4 regions of the Bacillus sp. MUM 13 genome follow, and region 1 is predicted to be linked to each of the others. Evidence: riboswitches for the same ligand, from Rfam matches in the RefSeq annotation. Region 1 holds a riboswitch; each other region holds the start of a gene.
The links. Region 1 has a riboswitch for S-adenosylmethionine ahead of BIV59_RS19340 (phosphoadenylyl-sulfate reductase). Riboswitches for the same ligand answer to the same signal wherever they lie in the genome.
Positions count from the first base shown of each region.

Region 1 (2,201 bases):
TATTTGCTGATCATCCTTGCCGAAAAGATGGTTCATGCTCTCCCCTTTTAAATCTGTCATATGATATCCGCCGTTTCTGGATACCAAATGGGCAAGCAGGGACCAATGGAGTTCCGGATTTTTTTCATAGCAATCAAGATAAGCGTTCGTTCGGGTCAGGTTATTCCGATTCGCTTGTTTGGTTTCTTCCCGTACCTTGCTTACAATTGCTGTTTCGTGAGGCAGGAGGCCTTTATCGATTTCTGCAGGAAAAGCCAATTCTTTTTTTATAAGAGTGTTTAACACAGTGAATGTCTGGGGGTTCAGCAGGTTTTTTGAGGCTTCATTTTTTTTCTGGGCTGAAGCCATGATATAATTCAAAAGTGTCTTTATCGGAAAAATATAAATTCCCCCTTAAAATTAACGCATGATGCAATATATGTGAAATGCAAAATGAAAGGTCCAAAATGGCGTCCGTCGGCATAGTAATATTTTTAAGAGATGATAATTAATATCCAAGTAAATAAATAAGATAACTTATTGACATATTTTCCTGTTGTGTTATTATTCTTAATAATCAAACTTATCTAGAGAGACTGAGGGAATTGGCCCGATGATGTCCGGCAACCTGCATAGCATGCAAGGTGCTAACTCCAACAAAATGTGATGCATTTTGGGAGATAAGGTATATGTTTATATGACATTGCCAAAATCTTTCCAAAGCGGAAGATTTTTTTTTATAAAAATCTCTGCTCACAAATGAATAAAAATAGCTGACTAGACAACTAGAGGCGGTATTAGCGGGTTTTTGTTAATGCTGCCTTTTTTTATTCAAAAATCAGGAATGAACAATAAAAGGAGGCTGTTTATGGGCAATAGTATATTGGTGTATCAGAATTTTGATGAACATGCCCCTGTTGATTTTCCAGCAGGCAGCGAAACGAAAGGAGCTCTTGAAGTTTTAGATTGGGCCTATAAAACCTATGCTGATGAATTGGTATATGCCTGCAGTTTCGGAATAGAAGGTATTGTTATGATCGATTTGATTTCAAAGATAACGGATAGGGCAAAAATTGTTTTCTTAGATACCGGCCTGCATTTCAAGGAAACGTATCAATTAATTGAAAGGGTAAGTGAAAGGTACCCGAATCTGCAGATTGAAATGAAGAAGCCTGAACTGACGCTTGCAGAACAGGCAGAACAATATGGACCTGAATTATGGAAAAGGGAGCCTGATAAATGCTGCGAACTCAGAAAAATCATTCCCTTGAATGAAGTCCTTTCTATGCCGCTTGCCTGGATTTCTGGTCTGAGGCGGGAACAATCCCCATCCAGAGGTAATACCGAGTACTTTAATAAAGACAATAAGTTCAAATCTGTTAAGATTTGTCCGCTTATTCATTGGACATGGAAGGATGTTTGGCGGTATGCCCATAAAAATGATCTGCAATATAACATTTTGCATGATAAAGGCTATCCAAGCATTGGCTGTGAAACGTGTACGGCCGCTGCTGTGAATGAAGATGACCTGAGGTCAGGAAGATGGTCAGCTACCGGGAAAACGGAGTGCGGGCTTCATACTTCATAAAAAAAATTAAAAAAGAGCCACAAAAATAGAACACAAGAAAACATGGGAGGCCAGAAAACGTGACACTAAGCAAACCGCATGGAGGAACACTTATCAATAAGTGGAATCCCCATTATGAGACAGCACATATAAAAAAAGAAATAGAGCTTGATGCTATTTCATTAAGTGATCTTGAATTGATTGGAACCGGGGGCTTCAGCCCGATTGAGGGATTTTTGGCACAAAAGGATTATGATTCCGTGGTTGAAAATATGCGGCTTTTGAGTGGAGCGGTATGGAGCATTCCTATTACTCTTCCCGCCTCCAGGGAAGCAGCACAAAGCCTGTCAATAGGTGAAGAAGCAAGGCTGGTCCATGATGGCATCACGTACGGAACCATAATTATCGCTGATATTTATGAACCTGATAAAAGCAAAGAAGCAAGCAGTGTCTATGGAACTGGGAGCATCGAACACCCGGGGGTACAAAAGCTTTACAGCAGGGGGGACATGTATATAGGCGGAGAAATAAAGCTGACTAAAAGAGTCGAGAGGAAGGGCTTCAGGAATTTTTACAGAGATCCGGAAGAAACCAGAAAAATTTTTTCTGACAAGGGCTGGAATACAATAGTAGGCTTCCAGACAAGAAATCCGGT
Region 1 covers NZ_MLYQ01000100.1:26,920-29,120, forward strand. The annotation lists gene BIV59_RS19335 (DUF2515 family protein) at 1-348, opposite strand, end outside; SAM riboswitch class I at 560-666, shown strand; gene BIV59_RS19340 (phosphoadenylyl-sulfate reductase) at 848-1,567, shown strand; gene sat (sulfate adenylyltransferase) at 1,627-2,201, shown strand, end outside.

Region 2 (2,201 bases), on a different contig from region 1:
TCCTCCGTTGAAAGATGCTGGATTTGAGGGGATTTATGTCGTTGCAACGAATCCATGCGATATCATTACCTATTTAACTTGGAAACTATCTGGTTTACCGCGTAACCAAATCATTGGGACAGGGACGGCACTAGATAGTAGTCGTTTTAGAAAGATTCTCTCTGAATATCTGCATGTAGATCCTCGTAGTATTACAGGATACACACTTGGGGAGCATGGTGAGTCTCAATTTGGCGCTTGGTCACATGTAACAGTTGGCGGCAAACCCATTCACGAATATATTAAAGAAAATAAAAACGAGATCGAACCTTTTGATTTTGATGAAGTCATTGAACATACGAAACGTGAAGGCTGGAATATTTTCAACCGGAAAGGAAAAACAGAATATGGTATAGGGAACGCACTTGCCTTTATTGCCAAGTCAATTCTAAATGACGCCTATACAATATGCCCCGTGTCGGTTGTATTAGATGGCGAATATTGAGGAAAAAGGACTTGCGATTGGTGTTCCAGCAGTACTTTGCCGTACAGGTCTGAAACAGGTGATTGAACTTAAATTAGATGAAAAAGAACTTGTGCTGTTCAACCACTCTGCTCATGTGATAAAAGAAAATATTGCTTCTTTGGAACTTTAATATTTAAATCGATTTGTATCATGAGTGGCTTTAGGAACACTGTCTGCATTTCTTCTCTATCTGATTTAAAAATTTAGTCTGTAGATTATGGATATAACCATCTATTCATACTTTTTAGAAAATTTATTCTAAAAATAATATTGACGCAATTCGACAAACACATGTATAGTATACATACTGAAATAAATCGAATATTATCTTATCTAGAGTGGTGGAGGGAAAGGCCCGATGAAACCCGGCAACCAAGTCTTTTAAAGGCTCAGGTGCTAATTCCTACAAAACGGAAATTAGTTTTGTAAGATAAGAGAAGTTGTGTGCATTCAAACCGCTTCTCTTTAGAGAAGCGGTTTTTTGGTGCTGTATGATATTACATAACAACTAGATAAGAGATAGGGAGTATTTCAGACCAGATTCCAAGTAAACAACTAAGAAAAGGAGAGTTTAAAATGAAAAAATCAGCAAAATTATTATCTATTAGTCTAGCTATCATTTTATCATTGGCTTTAACGGCATGTGGCGGGACAAGTTCAAAAGAATTAAGTACAAAGAAAATTACAGTGGGTGTCACCGGTGGACCACATCAACAAATCATGGAGCAAGTTGCTAAATTAGCAGAAAAAGACGGTCTAAAGATTGATATTAAAGTGTTTAACGATTACAATACACCGAATGCTGCACTTAGCGAAGGAAGTCTCGATGCCAATAGCATGCAAACATTACCTTTCTTAAAGGGCCAAATTAAAGACAAAGGCTATAAAATTACAGATGTCTTCAAAACAGTTGCCTTTCCGATGGGGATCTATTCTAAGAGTATAAAAGATATTAAGGATCTTAAAAAAGGGGATTCAATTGCCGTTCCCAATGATCCAGCCAACGAGTTACGTGCATTGCAATTATTTGAAGCTGCTGGAGTCATTAAGTTGAAAGACGGCGTTGAACAAAGCGCAACGAAAAAAGATGTGGTTGAAAATAAATTGAACTTACAAATAAAAGAACTTAATGCAGAATCACTTCCAGCTCAACTTGGTGAAGTGACTGCCGCAGCTATAAATACAAACTTTGCAATGGGTGCAGGTCTAACCATTAATAAAGATGCGATTTACCACGAACCTATTGAAAACAATCCTTACCCGAACTATTTTGTCGTACGTACTGAAAATAAAGATGATGCAGTCATAAAAACGATTGAAAAATACTATCACTCAGATGCTATTAAAAAATATATTGCCCAAAAATTTGGTGGTTCAGTTGTGCCTGCTTGGTAAGGAGGAGCCCATATATGATCAGCCTGCAGCATGTATCGAAAACGTTTGAAGTCGGAAATAAGAAAGTTGAAGCATTAAAAGATGTTTCGATCGAGATTAAAAAAGGGGAAATTTTCGGTGTAATCGGATTTAGTGGTGCCGGAAAGAGTACATTAATCCGCTGTGTGAACGTACTTGAAAGACCCACCAGCGGAAAGGTTTTAATTGATGGCACGGACATCTTAACTTTGAAGAAAAAAGACCTTCAAAAAGTTCGTCAAAAAATAGGGATGATTTTTCAAAGTTATAATCTCTTAAAGAC
Region 2 covers NZ_MLYQ01000034.1:19,307-21,507, reverse strand. The annotation lists partial or broken gene BIV59_RS10540 (L-lactate dehydrogenase) at 1-635, shown strand, start outside; SAM riboswitch class I at 832-942, shown strand; gene BIV59_RS10535 (MetQ/NlpA family ABC transporter substrate-binding protein) at 1,082-1,900, shown strand; gene BIV59_RS10530 (methionine ABC transporter ATP-binding protein) at 1,915-2,201, shown strand, end outside.
Region 2: linked by a shared signal. The riboswitch ahead of BIV59_RS10535 (MetQ/NlpA family ABC transporter substrate-binding protein) and the one ahead of BIV59_RS19340 (phosphoadenylyl-sulfate reductase) in region 1 are both predicted to bind S-adenosylmethionine.

Region 3 (2,201 bases), on a different contig from region 1:
CCTTCTTACACTAAGGGAAATGCTGGGGCTTATCGAAAACGAAACTGAAAAAAGCTTTATTTTGGCTGATGATAAAAATCAGGATAATGAATCACCTTATAATTTACCTGTTACATGGGTAATGAGCAATAAAAAAGCAAAAGAATTAGGATTTGCATTTACTGATGTAAATGAATGGCTGCCCGGGCTAATTCATGAAGTGCACCGGAAATAAATAAGTATAAGAATAAAGCTGTATTTCTCAGGAAAAAAGGAGATTTCCGGCTTTTTTCATGTTTTTTTTTATAGATTGCTGTTTTTTAATGAATTTAATTGATCCGAATGGATGGTTAACTCGAGTTTATGAAGCAGAAATCAGCCACCTTATTTCGTAGCAACAAAGTTTACAAAAAACTGCCTTATATATTAAAGCTAAAAAGGAAAAGCAGCAGCAACGCGGTTAATGAAGGCAGTTTTTGAGTGGGAAAATTTACAGGATAAAAAGTCGTGCCAAAAAGTATTGACAGATTCATGCCGTGCTTTTATTATAAGGAATGTAAAAGCGCATACTAAGAAATTCCAAAACGCAAAGGGGTAAAATACAATGGCATTCGAGTTAGTCTTTAATATTATATATATGCTTTTTTCTTCTAACAAAGATAAAAAGAAATAATATAATACGGGATTTTCTCCTCAAACAATCAAGACAAAGAGAATGAAGATCAAAGAAAGCAAATCTTTATTCCTTACATAGTGAAGATGCTTTCCCTTTGCTGCAGCTTTCAAGAAAAGCAAAAACATAAGAATTTTTTTGCTCCATAATTTCATATCAGCTTATCAAGAGAGGCGGAGGGACTAGGCCCTGTGAAACCTCGGCAGCGGACTCCTTTACAGGAGTACTGTGCCAATTCCAGCAAGCGTATGCTTGAAAGATAAGAAGAGAATACCATTGTGCATCCGCCTCTTCTTACATTTTGTAAGAAGAGGCTTTTATTTTGGCCGCCAAGCCCCAAAAACTTGTAATACTGAGAAAGGAGCTGGAAACTCTATGGCTAACCAAACAGCAGAAGCGAGGAAAAGCTGTTTGATTGATACCTTAATCAATCATGGTATATATAAGAAAAACAACGTACATTTATTTCAGCTGACACTTTTGGAACTTGAAGATGAATATGCTAATATTTTCGGAAAAAGTGCAGAATAACGGGCTCGTTGGAAACATGCCTGTTTTACTGTGCATTTATTAGATGGCACAGTAAAACAGGCGTGTTTTCAGTAAATTGGGTCCCTTCATGTAGAGATGCAAAAGTATTTTGCAGGAATACAGTTGTTTAACGAGCATTTCTGCTATGTTTTTGACTCCATAAGGCCTCGTTGAACACATGTTCACCACTCCCCGCCACTTGTCATATTTCTTGCTGGTAGTTCAGTTGTTTCAGCCATTCTGTTCCTTCTTTCACGCCGTTTACAAGACAGATCCAACATGGTTAAATCAACAGTACAGATTAATCTGTGCAGGCAAGAGCAATTATACTAAATGGAAAAGATGTATTAAATAATATCCAAGAAATGAAAGCAGGACGGACCCTATTAAACCAGCTGCAAAAGATGGAAGCCCTAACCGCTTGAATGCAGAGAGATCAACACTAAGACCGAGTCCTGCCATTGCCATTGCAATCAGCATATAAGCTGCCAAAACAGCAAAATTTGATATATAATCAGGAAAAATTCCTAATGTATGGACGGAGCTTGCGGCAATAAATCCGATAATAAACCATGGAACAGGGAGTTTTCTCCAGTCTCTCTTACTCTGTTCAGAAGCCTTGCTTTTCATAAAAAAACCGATCAGAAGAGCAACAGGAACGAGTAAGGCTACCCTGGTCAATTTTACAATGACAGCTAAATCTATAGCATTCTTTCCCGCCGGAGCGGCTGCAGCAATAACATGGGCAATTTCGTGCAGGGTGCTTCCGGCAAATATTCCATATGCATGAGGCGAGAGCCCAAGCACTGGATAAAGTAAGGTATAAATCAGAGTGAAAATGGTGCCTAAAATGGCAACAGAAGCAGCTGCTATGGCAGTTTCCTCATCTTTTGCTTTAATTTGGGCTGCGATTGCAACAACTGCTGCAGCACCGCATATGGCCGTCCCGCAAGCAGTCAGTATGGAAAGCTCCTTCCCTGCTTTGAACCACCGGGAAAACAAGTAAACAGCGGCTAGC
Region 3 covers NZ_MLYQ01000004.1:13,898-16,098, reverse strand. The annotation lists gene BIV59_RS01960 (NAD-dependent epimerase/dehydratase family protein) at 1-214, shown strand, start outside; SAM riboswitch class I at 811-918, shown strand; gene BIV59_RS24355 (Fur-regulated basic protein FbpA) at 905-1,183, shown strand; gene BIV59_RS01950 (YeiH family protein) at 1,508-2,201, opposite strand, start outside.
Region 3: linked by a shared signal. The riboswitch ahead of BIV59_RS24355 (Fur-regulated basic protein FbpA) and the one ahead of BIV59_RS19340 (phosphoadenylyl-sulfate reductase) in region 1 are both predicted to bind S-adenosylmethionine.

Region 4 (2,201 bases), on a different contig from region 1:
CTGGGGTGTTGGCATATCCGGATTTCCTTGCCCTAAATTGATTACATCATGTCCTTGTTGTGTTATGCTGTTCACCTTAGAGACCAGTGAAGCAAAAAACTGCTGAGGCAGATTTTTGAGCAGCTCTGATTTTTGGAATTCTATCATTTTGGCACCTTCTCTGAAATTTCTTGAAATTCTCGTCACAAATGATATATCTTAAAATTACTAATGTAAAGAAAATTCTATGAAATCATGGAGGAAGATAACATGAAATGGAAAATAGCGTGCATACAAATGGATATATCCTTTGGCAGACCCGCACAAAATTATGCCAGGGCAGAAGAGCTCATCCGTAAAGCTGCAGAGGAAAGCCCGGATATAGCGGTTTTGCCTGAGCTTTGGACAACGGGATATGATCTCGGCAGGCTGGATGAAATAGCTGATGACGAAGCTGCCGAAACCGTGGCATTTTTGCAGAATTGCGCAAAAGAATACCGCATCCACTTAGTGGGCGGTTCTGTTGCGAAAAAAACTGCAGAAGGAATAACAAACACCCTCATCGTCATCAGCAAGCATGGCGAGCTGATTAAAGAGTATGATAAACTTCACCTATTTCGCTTGATGGACGAACATCATTATCTGCAGCCGGGAAAAGAAGATGGACTTTTTTCTTTGGAAGGCATGCTTTGTGCAGGCTTTATTTGCTATGATATTAGATTTCCGGAATGGATACGGACCCACGCTGCAAAAGGTGCACAAGCCATATTTGTTTCTGCGGAGTGGCCTAAGCCCCGCCTTGCACACTGGCGAGCCCTATTGATCAGCAGAGCAATTGAAAACCAGGCATATGTTGTGGCAGTAAATCGCTCAGGCAGTGACCCGAAAAACATGTTCGCAGGACATTCCATGATAATAGATCCTTGGGGGGAAATTGTGGCTGAAGGTGCAGAAGAAGAAGAAATTATCACAGGAACCATCGATTTTGCCAAAACTGAAGATGTCCGGAAGCAAATTCCCGTTTTCTCTGACAGGCGGCCGGAATTTTATTGATATTCTAAAAATTCGGCGTTGACAAATGTTTTTAAATATTGTTATTATTCATTTCAGGAACCAGAAAAAAACTTAATAGAATCAACTTTCTCTTATCAAGAGCAGGCTGAGGGTTATGGCCCTATGAAGCCCAGCAACCGACCGTAATTCCATTGTGAAATGGGGCGAAACATTTTCGCCGGATCCAATCCTTAAGGCACGGTGCCAATTCCATCAGAAAGAAATTTCTTTCTGGCAGATAAGAGGTGCGAAGCCTACACTTCAAGCCTCTTTCTTTTTAGAAGGGGGCTTTTTCCTTACCCCCGGATACATTACTTGGAGGGATCACTCATGACTGAAGCTGAACATATACATTATGAACCACTGACCGAAAAAACCGCTCTTGAGCTCGTGCACCGGCTTGGATTATTTGAAGATGCGCGCAGCTTGAGCTGCAGGGAAATAGGCGATGGCAATTTAAATTATGTTTTCCGCATTACTGAAAAAGACACATCGAAGGGAATCATTATCAAACAGGCCCTGCCATATGCCAAAGTAATCGGGGAATCCTGGCCGCTTACAATCAAACGGGCAGCCATTGAAGCAAATGCACTTGTCATTTTTGGAAGCTATTGCAAGGAATATGTGCCTAAGGTTTACTATTCTGATGAAAAATTGGCCATTACCGTGATGGAGGACCTATCACACCTGACCATTGCACGCGAGGGACTGATAAATGGCGAAGAATATCCCCTGCTGTCAAAGCATATAGGGGAATATATAGCTAAAACTCTCTTCTATACTTCGGATTATTTTTTGGATCACACAAAGAAAAAGGAATTGGCGCGACAGTTTACCAATCCTGAATTATGCCATATTACAGAAACTTTTGTTTTCACAGATCCCTTTTTCGATAGTGAATCCAATGATTATGAAGCAGAGTTGAATGAAGAAGTCCAAGCTATTTGGCAAAATAATATGTTGAAGCTTGAAGTAGCTAAATTAAAGAAGAGCTTTCTGACCGAGCAAGAAGCGCTCCTGCATGGAGATCTTCATACAGGAAGCATTTTTGCAGGCAGGCAGGAAACCAAGGTAATAGATCCCGAATTTTCTTTTTATGGACCTATTGGATTTGATTTGGGACAGTATATGGCAAATCTGCTTTTTCAGGCTTTCAGCAGATCACAAGA
Region 4 covers NZ_MLYQ01000074.1:15,560-17,760, reverse strand. The annotation lists gene BIV59_RS16815 (pyridoxal phosphate-dependent aminotransferase) at 1-147, opposite strand, end outside; gene BIV59_RS16810 (carbon-nitrogen family hydrolase) at 250-1,032, shown strand; SAM riboswitch class I at 1,122-1,277, shown strand; gene mtnK (S-methyl-5-thioribose kinase) at 1,363-2,201, shown strand, end outside.
Region 4: linked by a shared signal. The riboswitch ahead of mtnK (S-methyl-5-thioribose kinase) and the one ahead of BIV59_RS19340 (phosphoadenylyl-sulfate reductase) in region 1 are both predicted to bind S-adenosylmethionine.